DNA from 3 places in the Humibacter ginsengiterrae genome. Region 1 is predicted to be linked to each of the others. Evidence: predicted binding sites of a transcription regulator. Region 1 holds the regulator's gene; each other region holds the start of a gene.
What was found. The regulator LexA, encoded in region 1, represses DNA repair genes until DNA is damaged. The targets are predictions, from matches to a motif close to TCGAACANNTGTTCGA.
Positions count from the first base shown of each region.

Region 2: a site for LexA is predicted at 4,186-4,201, ahead of ACYVII_RS12105 (HNH endonuclease signature motif containing protein). Genes of this name have one in related genera too.
Region 3: a site for LexA is predicted at 2,028-2,043, ahead of ACYVII_RS16645 (DUF6504 family protein). Genes of this name have one in related genera too.

Region 1 is NZ_BAAGWY010000002.1:481,484-487,528, reverse strand. It holds gene hisH (imidazole glycerol phosphate synthase subunit HisH) at 1-317, opposite strand, end outside; gene hisB (imidazoleglycerol-phosphate dehydratase) at 314-916, opposite strand; gene ACYVII_RS04785 (histidinol-phosphate transaminase) at 927-2,048, opposite strand; gene ACYVII_RS04780 (LysM peptidoglycan-binding domain-containing protein) at 2,071-2,475, opposite strand; gene lexA (transcriptional repressor LexA) at 2,871-3,545, shown strand; gene ACYVII_RS04770 (hypothetical protein) at 3,569-3,736, shown strand; gene metE (5-methyltetrahydropteroyltriglutamate--homocysteine S-methyltransferase) at 3,766-6,045, opposite strand, start outside.
Region 2 is NZ_BAAGWY010000009.1:80,570-86,614, reverse strand. It holds gene ACYVII_RS12135 (uroporphyrinogen-III synthase) at 1-425, opposite strand, end outside; gene hemC (hydroxymethylbilane synthase) at 422-1,450, opposite strand; gene ACYVII_RS12125 (ferrochelatase) at 1,447-2,649, opposite strand; gene hemQ (chlorite dismutase family protein) at 2,646-3,443, opposite strand; gene ACYVII_RS12115 (hypothetical protein) at 3,462-3,641, shown strand; gene ACYVII_RS12110 (hypothetical protein) at 3,634-3,906, shown strand; gene ACYVII_RS12105 (HNH endonuclease signature motif containing protein) at 4,312-5,943, shown strand.
Region 3 is NZ_BAAGWY010000017.1:13,903-19,947, forward strand. It holds gene ACYVII_RS16635 (glycoside hydrolase family 13 protein) at 1-1,131, shown strand, start outside; gene ACYVII_RS16640 (inositol monophosphatase family protein) at 1,139-1,954, opposite strand; gene ACYVII_RS16645 (DUF6504 family protein) at 2,066-2,344, shown strand; gene ACYVII_RS16650 (DUF805 domain-containing protein) at 2,366-2,848, shown strand; gene ACYVII_RS16655 (DUF3467 domain-containing protein) at 2,927-3,235, opposite strand; gene panD (aspartate 1-decarboxylase) at 3,308-3,685, opposite strand; gene ACYVII_RS16665 (serine hydrolase domain-containing protein) at 3,919-4,776, shown strand; gene ACYVII_RS16670 (hypothetical protein) at 4,773-5,153, shown strand; tRNA gene ACYVII_RS16675 (tRNA-Tyr) at 5,228-5,309, opposite strand; gene ACYVII_RS16680 (LPXTG cell wall anchor domain-containing protein) at 5,520-5,933, opposite strand.

The DNA of each region.
Region 1 (6,045 bases):
TCGTGCCCATGCTCGACGCCACGCTCGAACAGCACCTGCATGCCCACACAGATGCCGAGCACCGGGCGCCCGCCTGCGAGACGCCGGTCGATGATCTCGGCGCCGTGCACCGCCCGCAGTTGATCGACGACCGCCTTGAAGGCGCCAACGCCAGGTACCACCAGCCCGTCGGCATCCATCGCCGCGTGCCGGTCGCTCGTCAGCGTGACATCCGCTCCGACCGCCTCGAGCGCCTTGGCCGCCGAGTGCACGTTGCCCGAACCGTAGTCGAGCACGACGACGGTGGGCGAAGAGCCGTCGGCCGTGCCGTTCGTCACAGTGCGCCCTTGGTCGACGGAATGCCTTGCACGAGCGGGTCGAGGGCTTTCGCCTGCCGGAAGGCGCGGGCGAATGCCTTGAATTCCGCCTCCGCGATGTGGTGCGGATCGCGACCGCCGAGCACGCGCACGTGGACGGTGAGCGCGGCGTTGAACGCGATGGCCTCGAAGACGTGGCGCACCATCGATCCTGTGAAGTGACCGCCGATCAGGTGGTGCTCGAAGCCGGCCGGCTCACCGGAGTGCACGAGATACGGCCGCCCGGAGATATCGACCACTGCCTGCACGAGCGCCTCGTCGAGCGGCACCGTCGCGTCGCCGTAGCGCGAGATGCCGGACTTGTCGCCCAGGGCATCCCTGATCGCCAGCCCGAGGACGATGCCGACGTCTTCCACGGTGTGGTGTACGTCGATCTCGATGTCCCCCTTGGCACGCACCGTCAGATCGGTGAGCGAGTGCTTGGCGAACGCGGTGAGCAGGTGGTCGTAGAAGGGCACCGTCGTGTGCACGCTGCTGCGGCCCGTGCCGTCCAGATCGAGCGACAGCTCAATGCTCGACTCGCTGGTCTCGCGGCGGATGCTCGCACTGCGGCTGCTCATGCCGTCAAGCCTAATTGAGCGAGGTGGCCGTGCTCGCCGTCGTCGCGGACGCCGGTGCCGCAGTCAGCTCGGCCATGGCATCGAGGAAGACCGTGGTCTCCGCCTCCGTGCCGGCACTCACGCGCAGGTGATGGGGGATGCCGACGTCGCGCACCAGGATGCCCCGCTCCTTCAGCGCGAGGAACATCGCGTGCGGGTCGTCCACACCGCCGAACAGCACGAAGTTGCTGCCGGAGTCGTGCACGGCAAAGCCGAGCTCCGCCAGTCGTGATGCGATCCGGTCTCGTTGAACGACGATGTCGTGCACCGTCGCGAGCATCTCGCCGGAGTGCCGCAGAGCGGCCACTGCGGCCGCCTGCGTCAGAACCGACAGGTGATACGGCAGCCGTACGAGACGAAGGGCATCTGCTACGGCGGGGTCGGCCGCGAGATACCCGAGCCGCACACCGGCGAAAGCGAACGCCTTGCTCATCGTGCGAGAAACAATCAGCCGTTCACGACCGGGAAGCAGCGTCAGCGCACTAGGCGCAGCCTCGGGCATGAACTCCTGGTACGCCTCGTCGACGACCACGATGCCGTCTGTCACGTCGTAGACCGCTTCGACGACGTCCAGCTCGAGCGGGGTTCCGGTCGGATTGTTCGGTGCGCACAGGATGACGACGTCCGGACGGTGCTCCAGAACTGCGGCGGCCGCGTGGTCGGGGGTGACGACGAAGTCCGGCTCGCGATCAACGGCGATCCACTCGGTACCCGTGCCGGCGGCGAGCAGGGGATACATCGAATAGGTCGGCGCGAAGCCGAGTGCGCTGCGTCCGGGGCCGCCGAACGCCTGCAGAATCTGCTGCAGCACCTCGTTGGAGCCGTTCGCCGCCCAGATGTTGGAGGTATCCAGACCATGGCCCAAGTAGCCGGCCAGCGCCTCGCGCAACTCGAAGAACTCCCGGTCCGGATAGCGGTTCGCGCCCTTCAGCGCCGTACCGACCGACTGGAGGATGTCTGCCACGACGTCGTCCGGAATCGGATGGGTGTTCTCGTTGACGTTCAGTGCGACGGGCACAGGAGACTGCGGCGCGCCGTACGGCGACTTGCCGCGCAGATCATCACGGAGCGGGAGGTCGGAGAACGAGATCACTCGTCAATGCTAGGGCGACCTGTCACCGGCTCGATTCGTCGAACTCATGCGGGATCGCCAGTTGCTCTCCTGCCTGGATCGTGCTCGACGACAATCCGTTCAGGTCCACGAACGCGGCGACCACGTCACGCGGGTCGCTGCGCGGGGCCACACGCTCCGCGATGCTCCACAGCGACTCGCCCGGCTGCACCGTCAGGTGATGGAACGACGCGCTCGGGGACTGGATGCCCGCCATGGCGCCGCCGCTGGCAAGCAGGGCCCCGCCGCCGACGAGGAGCGGCAGAACGATGAGCGCCGACAGCACGACGCGGCCACGACGCGTGAGGCGAGTGCGAACGCGCGAGGGCCGGGCATCGGCCGCTGCGCGAAGACGGACGGGCGCAGCCGGAATGTTTCGGGCGGAGTGCGCCAGTGCGATGGTCGTCATGACCGTCTCCCTTCAGTCTCGAACCCGTGTTCCGAACCTATCTTCGATTCTCGCGGATTTCAACGGTATGTTCGGATCTGCCTCGTTCGAGTTGTCAACACGCTCGAACAAAGTCGCCGATCCAGGCCGAAACCCGGATAGAGTTTCGATCTGTCAGGAACACCTCAACACGCACCACCGACATTCGTTACGAGAGGCCCGGGGCATTCGCCGCAGGAGACGTTCGAAACGTTCGTCGTAGACCGGGTATCACCTCGGCGGATCTCTCCCCAGGAGCAGCGCAGACCGCCGATGACGAGAGGAAGAGCACGTTGACCGACGTCGATGGCCCACAGCACGATGGCCGGCAGTCCTCTGCCGCGGCCGTAGCGGGCTCAGCTGCCCGCGGTAGCCGCGTGGAGAAGCCGCGCACGCGGCGGCGCAAGAACCTCAGCGATAAGCAGCGCGCGATTCTCGAGGTCATCCAGCGTTCGGTGAGCAAGCGCGGGTATCCGCCCAGCATGCGTGAGATCGGCGACGCGGTCGGACTCGCGTCGCTCTCCAGCGTGGCTCATCAGCTGGGTCAGCTCGAGCTGAGCGGATACCTGCGCCGCGACCCGAACCGGCCTCGCGCGCTCGAGGTGCTGATCGACCTGCCAGAGGGCACGGGGCGCGCCGAAGCCTCAACGGACTTCGAGACGTCGATCCCGGTCGGTGACGCCACCATGGTGCCCATGGTGGGCCGAATCGCCGCCGGTGTTCCCATCACGGCGGAACAACAGGTCGAGGAAGTATTCCCGCTCCCCCGGCAACTCGTTGGCAACGGCGAGCTGTTCATGCTGAAGGTTCAGGGCGAGTCGATGATCGACGCCGCGATCTGCGATGGCGACTGGGTAGTAGTGCGGCAGCAGAAGACTGCGGAGAACGGCGACATCGTCGCGGCGATGCTCGACGGGGAGGCCACCGTCAAGGTCTTCCGGCAACGGGACGGACACACCTGGCTTTTGCCGCGCAACTCGGCATACGAACCGATCCTCGGTGACTTCGCCGACGTGGTGGGCAAGGTCGTCGCCGTGCTGCGCGCGGTCTGATCACACCCGCGGGCAACTCGGCCGTGTCGTCGGTGCACGTGACCGTCGAGTTCGCGCCGGATGTACACGGCACCGCGATGCGGTTCGTGCACGGCGAGCTCCGCGGCGCTTCCGAGCACGATTACGCGCAGAACCGGAGACGAACGTTCGCGAAGCTCGACCGCGTACTTACGGCGGATGCCAGCGGCTGACGGCAGCCGTCGGCATCCGCCGTCGTTCACTACGCCGGCTGCTTCTCGCGAACCGCCCGAGTCGCCTCGATGATGTTCTTCAGCGACGCGACCGTCTCGTCGTATCCACGCGTCTTGAGACCGCAGTCCGGGTTCACCCATACCTGCCGCTCCGGAATACCGCCCAAGGCCTTCTCAAGCAGCTCGGTGACCTCACCCACCGACGGCACGCGCGGAGAGTGGATGTCGTATACACCGGGGCCGATGCCGTGGTCGAAGCCGCTGGCCTTGATGTCGTCGACCACCTCCATGCGGCTGCGCGCAGCCTCGATGCTGGTCACGTCGGCATCCAGGTTGCGGATCGCGTCGATGACGACGCCGAACTCGGAGTAGCACAGGTGGGTGTGGATCTGCGTCGCGTCGCCGACACCGCTCGTGGCGAGACGGAACGAGCCGACCGACCAGTCGAGGTAGTCCGCCTGATCCTTCTTCTTGAGCGGGAGCAGCTCGCGCAACGCGGGCTCGTCCACCTGCACGATCCGGATCCCCGCGGACTCGAGATCGGCGATCTCATCGCGCAACGCGAGCGCGACCTGCCGTGCCGTGTCGCCGAGCGGCTGGTCGTCGCGCACGAACGACCAGGCGAGAATCGTGACCGGGCCGGTGAGCATCCCCTTCACCGGCTTATCGGTCAGCGACTGGGTGTAGGTCGACCATTCGACCGTGATCGGCTTCGGGCGAGACACGTCTCCCCAAAGAATCGACGGCCGGGTGCAACGACTTCCATACGACTGCACCCAGCCGTTCTGCGTCACCGCGAAGCCGTCGAGGTTCTCGGCGAAGTACTGCACCATGTCGTTGCGCTCCGGCTCGCCATGCACGATGACGTCGATGCCGATCTCCTCCTGCAGATCGACGACGCGCTTGATCTCCGCCTGCATGAGCCCGAGATACTCCGCCTCGGTGATGATGCCCTTCGCGAACTGTGCACGTGCGCGCCGGATGTCGCCGGTCTGCGGGAACGAGCCGATCGTGGTCGTGGGCAGCAGCGGGAGACCGAGCGCGGCATCCTGAGCAGCGAGCCGGGCTGCGTAGTCACCGCGCCGGAAGTCCGCGTCGGTGAGCGCTTCGGCGCGAGCGCGCACAGCCCCGTCGCGCACACCGGGCGCACCCAGCCGGTCGGAAAGAGCGGCGGACGCCTGTGCCAGCTCCTCCTGGATCGCCTCGTGCCCATCCTCCAGGCCGCGCGCCAGCGTAGCGACCTGCCCGACCTTCTGGTCGGCGAACGCGAGCCAGGACTTGAGCCCGTCGTCCAGCGCCGGCTCATCGTCGACGTCGTGCGGCACGTGCAGGAGCGAGGTCGAGGTGGATGCCGCGAGGTTCGGCGACAGCGCCAGCAACGACTCGAGGGCACCGAACGCGGCCTCCAGGTCGCCGCGCCAGACGTTGTGGCCGTCGATCACACCACCCACCACGGTCTTACCGCGCAGAGCCGCCTTCGTGTCGGCATCCAGCTGCGACGGGATGCTTCCGCGCACGAGGTCGAGCGAGATCGCCTCGATGTTCGTGGCGGCGAGCACCGCAAGGGCGTCGTCGAGACTGCCGTAGGGCGCCGCGACCAACAGGCTCGGCCGGTCGGACGCGCTGCCAAGCGCCTCGTAGGCGACGCGGGCTGCGGCGAGCAGGTCGGCTCGGGTGTCGTCGAGGCTCTCGCTCACCAGAGCGGGCTCGTCCAGCTGGACCCACTCGGCGCCCGCCGCCTTCAACTCGGAAAGAAGCCGCGCGTAGACAGGGAGCACGTCCCCGAGCCGCGACAACGGCCGGAAGTCCGCGGGTGCACCGTCGGCCGGCTTGCTGAGCGCCAGGAACGTGACCGGTCCGACGATGACCGGGCGGGTGAGGTATCCGTCGGCCTTCGCTTCTTCGAACTCGCGGACGAGTCGATCGGACGCCAGCCGGAAGCTCGCGTCAGGTGCGATCTCGGGCACCAGATAGTGGTAGTTCGAATCGAACCACTTCGTCATCTCCAGCGGGGCGTCGTCGCCTGCACCACGGGCGATCGTGAAGTAGCCAGCGAGGTCGACGCGGCCATCGGCATCCTGCAGGCCCGCGAAACGCGCGGGCACCGCGCCGAGTGTGATCGCGGCATCCAGCACCTGGTCGTAGTAGCTGAATGTCTCGGGAATGGCGGAGTCGGTCTTGCCGAGGCCGAGCCGTGACAACCGGTCGCGCGTGGCACGACGGAGCCCCGCTGCCGTCGTCTCGAGCTCGTCCGCGGTGATCGTGCCCGCCCAGAACGCCTCGACGGCTTTCTTGAGCTCGCGGCGACG
Region 2 (6,045 bases), on a different contig from region 1:
CCGCGCGTCACGGCAGGCCACTCCTCGAGCATGCCAGCGGCCGAACTGTCGTCGGCCGGCACGAAATCGGCCCGGTAGCCCGCTGCGAGCAGTGCTGCGGCCGTCGTCTCACCGACCGCAGCTATGCGGGTGTTCTGGTGGATGCGCGCCTGATGCGCCGACAGCACGTCGACCGTCGTCGCACTGGTCACCGTGACCCAGTCGAAGTCGCCCGCGGCGAGCCCGGTCAGCGCACGCTCCAGGGCCTCGGCATCGGAGGTGGGGGCGAAGTTGATCATCGGGGCGACGACGGGTGTGCCGCCGTGGGAGCGGATGTCCGCAGCCACGGAATCGCCCCAGGGACCGCCGCGTGGCACGAGAACACGCCAGCCGGCCAGGGGTTTCGGGCCTTGCGTGGGTATGGGGCCGGTGGCGCCCACCGTCATCGGACGTCACCGCCTCGCGTTCCGTCGCCGGTTCGCGGGTTCTGCGCCGGCACGTCCCCGCCCAGCGGGGCCAGTTCGGCAGCACCACTGGCCAGGAGCTCGTCAACGACGCGCTGCGAGGCATCCTTTGCCGCTTCCAGGAGCGCAGCCTGGCCGTTCCCCTCGAGGCTGGTCGCGTGCGACGACGTGAGCCGCTGCGTGCCGTCCGGCTTGTAGACCGTTGCGGTGAGGAACAGCAGGCCGTCCTCGACGAGTGCGGTGGTGCCGAGCGGGGCAGCGCATCCGGCTTCGAGACCCGCGAGAACGCCGCGCTCTGCGTCGACGTTCGCCCGCGTCGTCGCGTGGTTCACGGCGGCGAGCGCCTTCGCGAGCGCTCGGCCCTCTGGCGAGGCATCCTTCTCTCGGCGCGTCTCGAGCGCGAGTGCACCTTGACCGGGAGCAGTGGGCCAGTCCGCGAGCTCGAGATGCTCGGTCGCGGCATCCGCTCGCCCGAGTCGGCCGAGGCCGGCGGCCGCGAGCACGATCGCGTCGAGCCGCCGATCATCGTCGGCGTCACCGAAGACGCGGCCCAGCCGCGTGTCGATGTTGCCACGGATGTCGACGACATCGAGATCCGGACGCAGCGCCTTCAGCTGCGCGATGCGCCGGGGCGACCCGGTTCCCACCCGCGCGCCCTCCGGCAGGGTCTGGAGCGTGAGCCCGTCGCGGGCGCAGAGCACATCGCGGGCGTCCGCTCGTTTGGGCACCGCCGCCAGCGCGATATCCGGATGCTCCGCGGTCGGCAGGTCTTTCAGCGAATGCACGGCGACATCGATCTCGCCACGCAGCAGGGCATCCCGCAGGGCGGACGTGAAGACACCTGTGCCACCGAGCTGCGAGAGCGACTCGGTCGTCGTGTCCCCGTGCGTGGTGATCGTGATCAGCTCGACCTCGAGGCCGGATGCCTTCGCCAGCGAGTCGGCGACCTGGCGCGTCTGCGCCAGAGCGAGCGCGCTGCCACGTGTTCCGACCCGCAGGGCCGTCATCGCGCTGCGACCTTCTCTCCGCGGGCGCTGACCGGCTCGTGGTGAGGATGGACCGATTCGCGCGACCCCCCGACCGGCTCGTGGTCGGGCCACGGACCGAGCTCGGTCACGTGCGGACGTTGCTCGGGCGGAACGTCGTTCAATCGCTCCTCGATCAGGTCGACGAGGCCGGAGACGAAGGCCGGATGCGTCCCCGGCGTCGGAACGCGCGCGGCCCGCAACCCGCTCTCGGCCGCAGTCGTGACGGCCTCGTTGTCGAGGTCCCACATCACTTCCATGTGGTCGCTGACGAATCCGAACGGCACGATGACGACGGCCTTCGTGTGCCCGTCGACGGCGAGGTCGGCGATGGCGTCGTTGATGTCGGGTTCGAGCCACGGCGTGCGAGGGTCGCCGGAGCGCGACTGGTACACAAGCGACCAGGGGATGTCTGCGACCGCCCGGCCCGCATCCGACTGCACGGCGTCGCCGATCGCCTGCGCGGCACGCTCGGCCGCACGCACTGCTGCATGACGCGCCTCGGCATCCGAGATCGCGTGCGCCACGGCGCAGTGCTGCGCGACGTATGCGCCGCCCTTGCCGAACTGCGGTCCGGATGCCTCGGCCGCGGCCGACGGGATCGAGTGCGTCACGAACAGGATGTGGACGTCGTCTCTTGCGACGGCATCCGTTACGCCGTCTGCGGTGTCCGTCGTGAGCTCGGCGACGGCGGACTCGACGCCCTCGATGAGGGGCGTGACGAATCCGGGGTGGTCGAAGTACTCGCGGATGCGGTCGATCGACATGGTGTCGGTCAACCCGTTCTCGGCGAGCGCGCGCTCGAAGTCCTCACGGTACTGGCCGACGCCGGAGTACGACGTGTAGGCGCTGGTCACCAGGGCGAGCAGGCGGTCGTGACCTGCTTCATGGGCCTCGCGCACCGCATCTGTGAAGTACGGCTTCCAGTTGCGGTTGCCCCAGTGGATCGGCAGGTCGATGCCTCGGCGGGCGAGCTCTGCCTCGAGCGCCGCCTTCAGCTGGCGGTTCTGCTCGTTGATGGGGCTCACGCCGCCGTGGTGACGGTAGTGATGGGCGACCTCTTCGAGCCGCTCGTCGGGAATGCCCCGCCCGCGCGTCACATTGCGCAGGAACGGGATGACGTCATCCTGACCCTCCGGGCCGCCGAAGCTGGAGAGCAGGATCGCGTCGTATGTCGTCATTGCAAGACCTCGGGAATGTCTGTCACAGGAATACGCCGACCCGTGTAGAAGGGGACCTCTTTGCGCACGTGCCTGCGGGCATCCGTCGCGCGGAGATCGCGCATCATGTCGACGAGATCGACGAGATTGTCTGACTCCATCGGCAGTAGCCATTCGTAGTCGCCGAGTGCGAAAGCGGCGACCGTGTTGGCCAGGACCGAGCGGAACGCCGCACCCTTCCGGCCATGGTCGGAGAGCATGCGACTGCGCTCGGCGTCGGGGAGAAGGTACCACTCGTAGCTGCGGACGAACGGATAGACCGTCAGCCACTCCCGCGGCTCGATGCCCTTGAGGAACGCGGGCACGTGGGCCTTGTTGAACTCGGCCCCGCGATGCACGCCCATGGCGTTCCACGTGGGGAGGAGGTCGCTCAGCAGCTTCGTGCGCTTGAGGCGCCGCAGGGCCGCCTGGAGCTGCTCGGCCACCGGTCCGTGCAACCAGATCATGATGTCGGCGTCCGCCTTCAGCCCCGAGACGTCGTAGAAGCCGCGCACCGTGACGCCATCGGCCTCGACCTCGGTCACTGCGGACGCGAGTTCCGACGCCGCCCACTCCACGTTCGTCTGTTCGAGGTTGAGCGGACGCAGCGGGTCTCGTCGCAGCACCGCCCAGAGTGTGAACCCATCGGGCTGCTCGGCCGTCGACCCGTGCTCTTCGGGCTTCGGGACGGCATCCGTCGGGTGGTCGGATGCTTCGGGGGTGCTGTTCGTGCTGGGGGAATCGGACGCCGCATCGGCAGCCGCCGGGTGTGTCATGGCATCCAGTCTCCCCCGTTGTCCGCTGAGCAGCAAAAGCAGTGGTGGGGCGCACTCCTGCGCACGACGAGCAGTGGCGGCGCAGTCAAGCCCTTGGCCTTCAACACGTTTGGACGCATGCTGAACAAACCTGACGAAATCACTGGGATGAACCGAATAAAACTGCTCCTCGTGGTGTTGATAGGTACAAATGTCTGAATCGTTGAAGAACTCCAGCCGTATCGCGGAGCAGTCCTCCACGAGCACGACCCCTCGCCGTAAGCGCCCGAGCCGCGCCAAGGCGAAGCCGATCATGGATGCCCGCGCCAAGGTGATCTCTGCGTTCCCGTGGGCGCAGAACCTGTCGTACGTCGAGCAGCAGCAGTTCGCGGACGAGCTCGCGCACCACCCGCGCGACCTCCCGAACGGGCAGCTCGAGGCTTTGATCCTCTCCTGGAAGAACCGAGCACGCCGCGTCGCATGACGCCTACGGGTCACGTGACGCCTACGGGTCGCGCGACGCCTACGGCTAGCCGAGCCATGACGGCATCCTCGGTCCGAAGTGGGTCATAAGGCTGTACGCGAGCAGGTCTGATGGAGACCTGCCCGCGTCGGCGAGATAGGCCTGCGCCACCGCCCGCTGACCGCGGGACCGACGTAGCCGGGCGACCGCGCAGAGGAGTGGTGGACGGTACGGCGCAGGCGCGTGGGTCGGTCGCGTTTCGGCTACCCGCTCCGGGCCACCGATTGCGGCGATCAGTGACCGAAGATACGTTCGATTAATAGTCGGGTCCGACTCTCCGTCCCCAGCTGGTATTTGCCCGTACTTTCGCACAACGGGGCATCATCCGTCGTTGCTACGTTCGACAGTGTGCGGTAAATTGGAAGCATGCTCGCCAACGTCGAACGGCTCAGGGACACGACCTCTCGTGTCTGTGCATCTTTGACGTTCGCTAGCACCGATTCCACAGGTGAGGACCGCGATACGACACAGACGAACACCGAAGAGCCCACCCTGATCGAGTCGATCGATCTGCTCGCCGATGAGGTGCTGGCTAGGCTCATCACGGATGCCTCCCGCGCCCGCGCGGAATTCGACACCGTATTAACTGCGGCGGCCGGAGTCGCGGCGAAGCGATCCGAGAGAGTGCTGGGGCATGCCGGGCTGGCGCAACGGAACGGCCACCAGAACGCAGTGCGATTCGTGCAGTCGCTTACCGGCGCTAGCCGGGGCGAGGCGTCCCGTCAGGTGCGGCTGGGCGGAGCGATGGGTGAGGTGGATGCCGCCGAACGAGCATTGCGAATGGCCGAGGGATCGGAAGGCGTCCTTGGCGTCGAGAGTGACGGACCGGCCGGTGACGGACCGCAGGGGGACGCCGGTGACCATCGTGACGGCTCAGCCTCGAGTCCCGCTCCATTGCCGTGGAATCACCCGATCGTCGCTGCGGTGAGTGCGGGCATCCTTTCGCCTGCTGCCGGCGATGCGCTCGCGCGAGGTCTCGGTGAGCCGAGCTCGACCTGCGACGGCGAGACCATGCGGCTCGCGGCGGGCGAGCTCGTCGAGGAGGCGAAGTCAGCGCACGTCGATGAGATCTTCGGCCTCGCGCGGCGCAAGCGCGACGAGATCGACCCGCAGGGCGTACGTGAACGGTGGCAGCGCCGATATGACAATCGTTCCTGGACCATGCGCCGCAATCAGGACGGCCAGTTGACAGCTCACGCTGTTTTCGACGACGAGTCCGGCGTGTTCGTGACAGAGCTCCTCGATCTGGCCCTGAGCCCACGGAGGGGCGGTCCTCGATTCGTCTCAGAAGATGATCGCCGCTGGTCGAACGAGCTCACGACCGATCCGCGCAGCAATGAGCAGTTGGCGCTCGACACGGTCATGGATGTCTTGCGCAGCGGCGCCGAGGTGGATGCATCGACCACGCTGCGCACGCACCGGCCCGCCGTCCGCGTCATGGTCACCCGCGATGACGACGCTCCCCAGGGAGTCGCCTTCGGCATCGGGCACCTCGAGGGGAGCGTCGACGCTGTTCCGCTTTCCGTTGTCGAGACGCACCTCTGCGACGCCGGCACCGTCGAGATTCACACCGACCGGGGCGGGAGTGTGCTCGATCTTGGCCGTGAGAGCCGCCTGTTCAACGGCCGACAGCGCACCGTTCTCAAGGTGCGTGACGGAGGATGCGTATGGCCGGGATGCGATCGACCACCCTGGAGCACCGAGGCCCACCACAGCGAGGAATGGTACGCCGATCACGGCAAGACCGACATCGCCGACGGAGTCTTGCTGTGTCGTTTTCACCATCTTCTGCTCCACAACAACGGCTGGAAGATCGGCAGAGACGGCGCCCAGTACTTCCTGAAGCCCCCGAAGAGCGTCGACCCGTCACAGGCCCCGATCGCACTCAGCACCAAGTCATCTGGCTGGGCTCATCATCGAAGGCTCGCGAAGCGACGGCCGCCAGGCGAACGAGCGACAACGTTCGCGCGAGGCGTCCTTACGGGTGGCGTGAAGTAGCCGCCAACCTTACCGGCAGCGTGAAGTAGCCGCCAACCGCTGGCGGTGCAAGCATCTGCCGCACGATCAACTGCAGCCGCAACCTGCGGCGCGACGACCTGA
Region 3 (6,045 bases), on a different contig from region 1:
AACTGGGAGAGCCCCTGGGTGTGGGAGCAGTTCCGCGGCATCCTGCGGTTCTGGCTCGATCGCGGAGTGGACGGATTCCGCATCGACGTCGCGCACGGCATGGTCAAGGCGAAGGGCCTGCCGGACTACACGCCCGAGCAGCGCGGCGGCTCGATGAGCGGCGCCAGCGTGACGCTCGAGCCCGACATCAGCGATGAGGAGCCCGGCTCGCCGATGTGGGCGCAGGAAGGCGGCCACGCCATCTTCCGCGACTGGCACAACGTGCTGGCGGAGTACGACGGCGACCGAGCGCTGTGCGGAGAGGCGTGGGTGAGCCCGCCCGCCAAGCTCGCCAGGTACGTGCGCTCCGACGAGATGCAGCAGACGTTCAACTTCACCTACCTCGAGACGCCGTGGCATCCGGATGCTCTGCGTGCAGTCATCGAGGAATCGCTCGACGCGTTCAACGGTGTCGGCGCCCCGAGCACGTGGGTGCTCTCGAACCACGACGTGATCCGGCATCCGACCCGTTTCGGACTCGCGGATGAGAGCCCGCAGGGCCACGGGATCGGGCCGAAGACGCCGTACCGCCCGAACAAGGCGCTGGGGCTGCGGCGAGCCCGCGCCGCGACCACGGTGATGCTCGCGCTGCCAGGCTCGGCCTACCTTTATCAGGGCGAGGAGCTGGGGCTCCCCGAGGTGATCGATCTGCCCGACTCCGCACGACAAGATCCGACCTGGTTCCGCACGCACGGCGAACGCTACGGCCGCGACGGATGCCGCGTCCCGATCCCGTGGACGGCGTCCGGTCCCTCGTACGGGTTCAGCGACAGCGGGAAGAGCTGGCTGCCGCAGCCGGCCGAGTGGGCGACGATGGCGCGGGACGCGGAGAGCGACGAGCCCGACTCGACGCTCTCGCTCTACAAACTGCTGCTCGCCGAACGAGAGGAACGCTCGCTGGGCAGCGGGATACTCGAGTGGCTGGAGGGCTACGGCGACGACGTGGTGGCGTTCCGCAACGGGGACGTGACGGTGCTGGCGAACCTGGGGCGGGCATCCATTCCGCTTCCGGAGGGCGACGTGATCGTCTCGAGCGAGCCCCTCGACGACCACGAGCTGCCTGCAGACACGGCGGTGTGGATTCTGGGCTGACGCCCGCTCAGCGGTCGGCGACGCCGATCTCGTCCAGAATCGGCTCGAGCTGCGCGAAGAGTCCCGGCTCCGCCGCGATCGTCAGCGCGCGGCTCGCCTCCGCACCGTGCAGGCCGGCGACCTTCGCGCCCGCCTCCGCGGCGACGAGCGCGCCGCCGGCGTGATCCCAGGGCTTGAGGCCCTTCTCGTAGTAGGCATCCAGTCGCCCTGACGCGACATTGCAGAGGTCGAGCGAGGCCGCACCGATACGGCGGATGTCTCGCACTCGCGGAATGAGCATGCTCACCGCCTCGGCCTGCAGCCCGCGCCGGCGGGAGTCGTACGAGAAGCCCGTGCCGACGAGGGCGAGCGACAACTGCTTGCCTGTGGCCACCTGCAGCCGCTTGCGTCCGAGATAGGCGCCGCCGCCGGCACTCGCCGTATACACCTCGCCGCTGGCCGGATTGACGACGGCGGATGCCAGCGAGCGCCACGTGTTCGGGTCGGGGTCGCCCTCCACCACGGCGATCGAGACAGCGTACGCCGGGATGCCGTAGAGGTAGTTGACGGTGCCGTCGATCGGGTCGACGATCCACGTCAGTCCGCTGCTGCTCGCGCTCGCGTCGCTCTCCTCGCCGAAGAAGCCGTCGCCGGGGCGGGCGTCTGCGATGCGTCCTCTGATGAGGTCTTCGGACTCGCGGTCCGCCGCCGTGACGATGTCTTCCGGTGCCGTCTTCGTCGCCGCGACCTCGACACCCTCCTCGCGCCGGCTGTGCACGAGATCGCCGGCCTCGCAGGCGATCGTGCGGGCAAGGATCAGGAGCTCATCGATAGTGGAAGGCACCCCTCGATGCTAGGGGCCGCCGCCTGGAGGATCTCTTTGGCGTGTCGCGCGCAATCGATCTATTCTCCTTTCATCGAAGTTGTGTTCGATTGTTATGCGAGGAGGTCTGCCGTGAGCATCACTCATACCACCGACATCGTCACCGTCTGGATCGATGAAGATGGCGTTCCGAGACGGATGTTCTGGGCCGGCCGTCGCTACCGCGTCACCGATACGCCGACTCGGCTGGGGCCCGAGCCCGGCATTCCGCTGAGTCCGGCGATCACGCATCCGCCGACGCCACTGAAGGGCTGGCGCTTCCAGGGCACGAGTGACGACGGCGACACCCGCGTGTTCGATGTGCGCCTCGCAGACCTCGGCGTGTGGGAGCTGATTCGCGTCATCGATTGACGCTCGTGGCAGCATGTGATCGTGAGCACCGGGGCCGACGACTTCGCGCAGGATGCCGTCGATGCGGCGGAGATCGCCGCGGGCAGGCATCCGTCGGACAAGCCGATCTACCGAGCGACGCCGCAGGATGCGATCGGTCGGTACTTCGCGAAATACGCCGTGTTCCATGGTCGGGCGAGTCGCAGCGAGTTCTGGTGGGCGTACGCGCTGAACATCGTCGTGTTCCTGCTCGCGGGAATCGGTGTCGAGATGGCGAACGGCCTCGCGGGGCCGTTCGCGCCGAGGCCGACGACGGGGAGCACGGTGATCGGCATCGTTTTCGGGCTGTACGTGCTTGCGGTGATCGTTCCGACCATTGCCGTGATGGTGCGCCGGCTGCACGACGCGAACCTGGCGGGATGGTGGTTCCTGCTCACCCTCATTCCGTTCGCCGGCCAGGTGATCGGCGTGATCTTCGGCATCCTGCCGAAGCAGGGCTACGGAAAGCGATTCGACCGGGCCTGACGCACTGCCCCTGACGGGCCGCCGGTCCAGCCGACGGGCCGGGTGCCCCGGTGCTGACAGCGGGCGCCGCCAGTTGCGCTACTGCCCCGAACGCTTGCCGGTCTGCTGCTCCCAGAGCTCGAGCTCGCGGGTCAGCGCCTTCGCGAGCTCGAACACCTGCTCCGGCGGAATGCGCACCCGGGTCACGACCCTCGCGTTCACCGAGCGCTGCGGTTCGCCGTCTTCGTCGAGTGTCTCGGTCGCCGGACCGCGCAACGATGCGAAGTCGAGCACGAACACGCTGTCGGTGTGCCAGATGCTGGCGAAGTCCGCGAAACTGCCCGCCTCGACCTCCGTCGGGATGTCGAAGTTGATCTGCGTCGGCACGTTCCGCTGCTCGTCGGGCATGGAGACGAGCCTATCCGGGCATCCGCTGACTCAGCGTGGAGTCAGCTGCTGCACAATCGACGCGGTCGCCGATCACGATGGATACGTCGTGGGGAATGCGGCATCCTCGCCGGTGTGCTGCACGCGGTTCTGCGCATCCACCATGATGACCTTCGGTCGCACCCCGGATGCCTTCGACAGCTTCACCGACCCGTAGGCCATGATGATCACCCGGTCGCCGAGGGCGACGAGCCGGGCGGCCGCACCATTCGCACCGATCACGCCAGAGCCCGGCTCGCCCTCGATCACATACGTTTCGAACCGCTGACCGTTGTCGATGTCGACCACGGTGACCTTCTCTCCCACGAGGATGCCAGACGCGGCCAGGAGATCGCGATCCACGGTCAGGGACCCGACATAGTGCAAGTCAGCCCTGGTCACCGTCGCGCGGTGGATCTTGGCACGGAGCATGGTTACGCGCACGGAGGGACTCCTCAGCGAAAGGGACGAAGCGGGCGGGCTGCGACAGTTTATCGAGACGACCGAGCGTCGAGGCGTGTCCCCCGTTGTGGAGCGGAATGCGCACGACCGGTCCTCCGTCCGGGCGCGTAGTGTCAAAAGGGCAGCCGCTCCCGCAGCGTTCTGCGACGAGCGGAGCCGCCATGGTGCACCCAGAACCGGCAGTCGCGAGAGTTCACTCCCGTATGGCCTGGATCGGAACAGCCATTGTCGTCGCGCTGGTGACGGCCGCGGGGCTTACCTCCTGCACGGCGTCGCCCGCGCCGAAGGCATCGACCGGGTCTTCATCGGCGCCGGACTCCAAACAGGCCGAAGGCATAGCGTCGCTCGTGCGCACGGCCATGACCCAGCAGCACTTGAAAGCTGTCATCGTGCGAGTGACGGTGAACGGCAAGGTCGTGGCCATGCAGGCGTTCGGGGACTCGATGACCGGTGTCCCGGCGAAGACCGATATGCAGTTCCGCAACGGGGCCGTCGCCTTCGAATACCTCAGCAACCTGCTTCTGCAGTACGTGGACGAGCACAAGGTCGCACTCGATGACACGATCGACAAGTGGATGCCCGAGCTTCCGGACGCCGACAAGGTGACTCTCAAGATGCTCGCGAATCAGACATCCGGCTACCCCGACTTCGAGACCGACCCGGGGTGGACGGCGGCGTACAACACGAACCCGTTCCACCTCTTCACGTTCGATGAGCGCATCAAATACGCGTTCGACCGGCCGATGGAGTTCGCTCCCGGCACGAACTGGAGCTACGCGCACACCAACTTCATGATCCTGGGTCACATTCTCGCCATGATCGGCAAGAAGCCGCTCGACCAGCTGCTGAAGCAGAAGGTGCTCGATCCCATGGGTCTGAAGAACACCGTCGCGAACTCGACAGCGGTCTTCCCCGGGCCGACGCTGCACGCATACAGCTCCGAACGAAGGGTGCAGCTGGGCGTGCCCCTGGCAGCCCGTTCTACGAGGAGTCGACGTACTGGAACCCGGCGTGGGGTACCCCGATCGGCGCGGCCGAGACCACCGACATCACCGACATGACGACGACGGCCGTGGCGATCGGCACCGGCAAGCTACTGTCGAAGGCGAGTTTCCACGCGATGACCGACTCGAAGCTGATCGGCTTCGGCACCCACCTGCCGGTGTGCGGCGGTTCGTGCTTCACGCAGGTTCCCGGCTACAACTACGGCCTCGGTGTGGTTCGCTCGGGCTCGTGGATGCTGCAGAATCCTCTGCTCAGCGGCTACAGCGCCACGGAGGCCTATCTGCCGTCCAAGAAGGTCGCGATCGCCGTCGCCTGCACGTTCACTCCCGCCGCCTTCGACGACCAGGGCGACTACGCGAATTCGTCCGACACGCTGTTCCGTCAGATCGGCGGATATCTCGTTCCCGACGACGCGCCGCCGATGAGCAAGTGACGATGCGGCCGCGGCTTCGGCTGTACGTTGCCGAGCCCCTCCTGACCAGGTCAGAAGGGGCTCGACGCACACAGTGGCAGGTGAGGGATTCGAACCCCCGAAGGCTATGCCGGCTGATTTACAGTCAGATCCCTTTGGCCGCTTGGGTAACCTGCCGAGGCGCTCCCGACCACGTGTGATCACCTGACCGAAGGCGCGAACTCAAGGATACCCACGCTCTCGCATCCGGTGAAATCGTCGGCCGTCCCGGGCCCGATCGCTGCGAAACCGGCGGATCGCGCCGAAACCGGCGCATTGTGCCCGGGCCTCAGCACGAACCCCCGGTTTCAGCGAGTCGAAGCGCGCCGGAGGTCGATCGGATGGGCGTCAGGGCCTCGGCGAGTTGTCCGACGACAGGCCCTCTCCACCGTCCGCGGGCCCACCGGGGGTGGGCGACCCCGGCGCGGGCGATCCCGGCGCGGGCGACCCCGGAGCGGGCGATTCCGGCGGCGACGGCGACGCGGGTGGCGCCGTGCGGGCATCCGTCGCGCCCAGCTCGGACGCCTCCTCGATGACCGTCTCAGCCGAGCCGGATGCTTCCGGGTCGGGTTCCGGAAGCGTGCCGCCGGCATCCGCTACCGCTTCCGCCGCGTCTTCGACCTGGCGCTCGGCGCGCCGCGAGCGCACCGCACCGGCGATGATGAGCGCGATCACACCCAGCAGCACGATGATGCCGGCGACGATCAGCCAGGGCGTCACGTCGGATCCGGTTGCGGCGAGGCCGCCGAAGTGTTCGGTCACGCGGCAAGCATAGAGGAGCCTCTGGGCCGAAAAGCCGCGACAGGTGGCCGAATTGCCGCGCGTCACCAGCCTTCGGTGCGCCCCTTAAACTCGCAGGGATACGGAATCGATC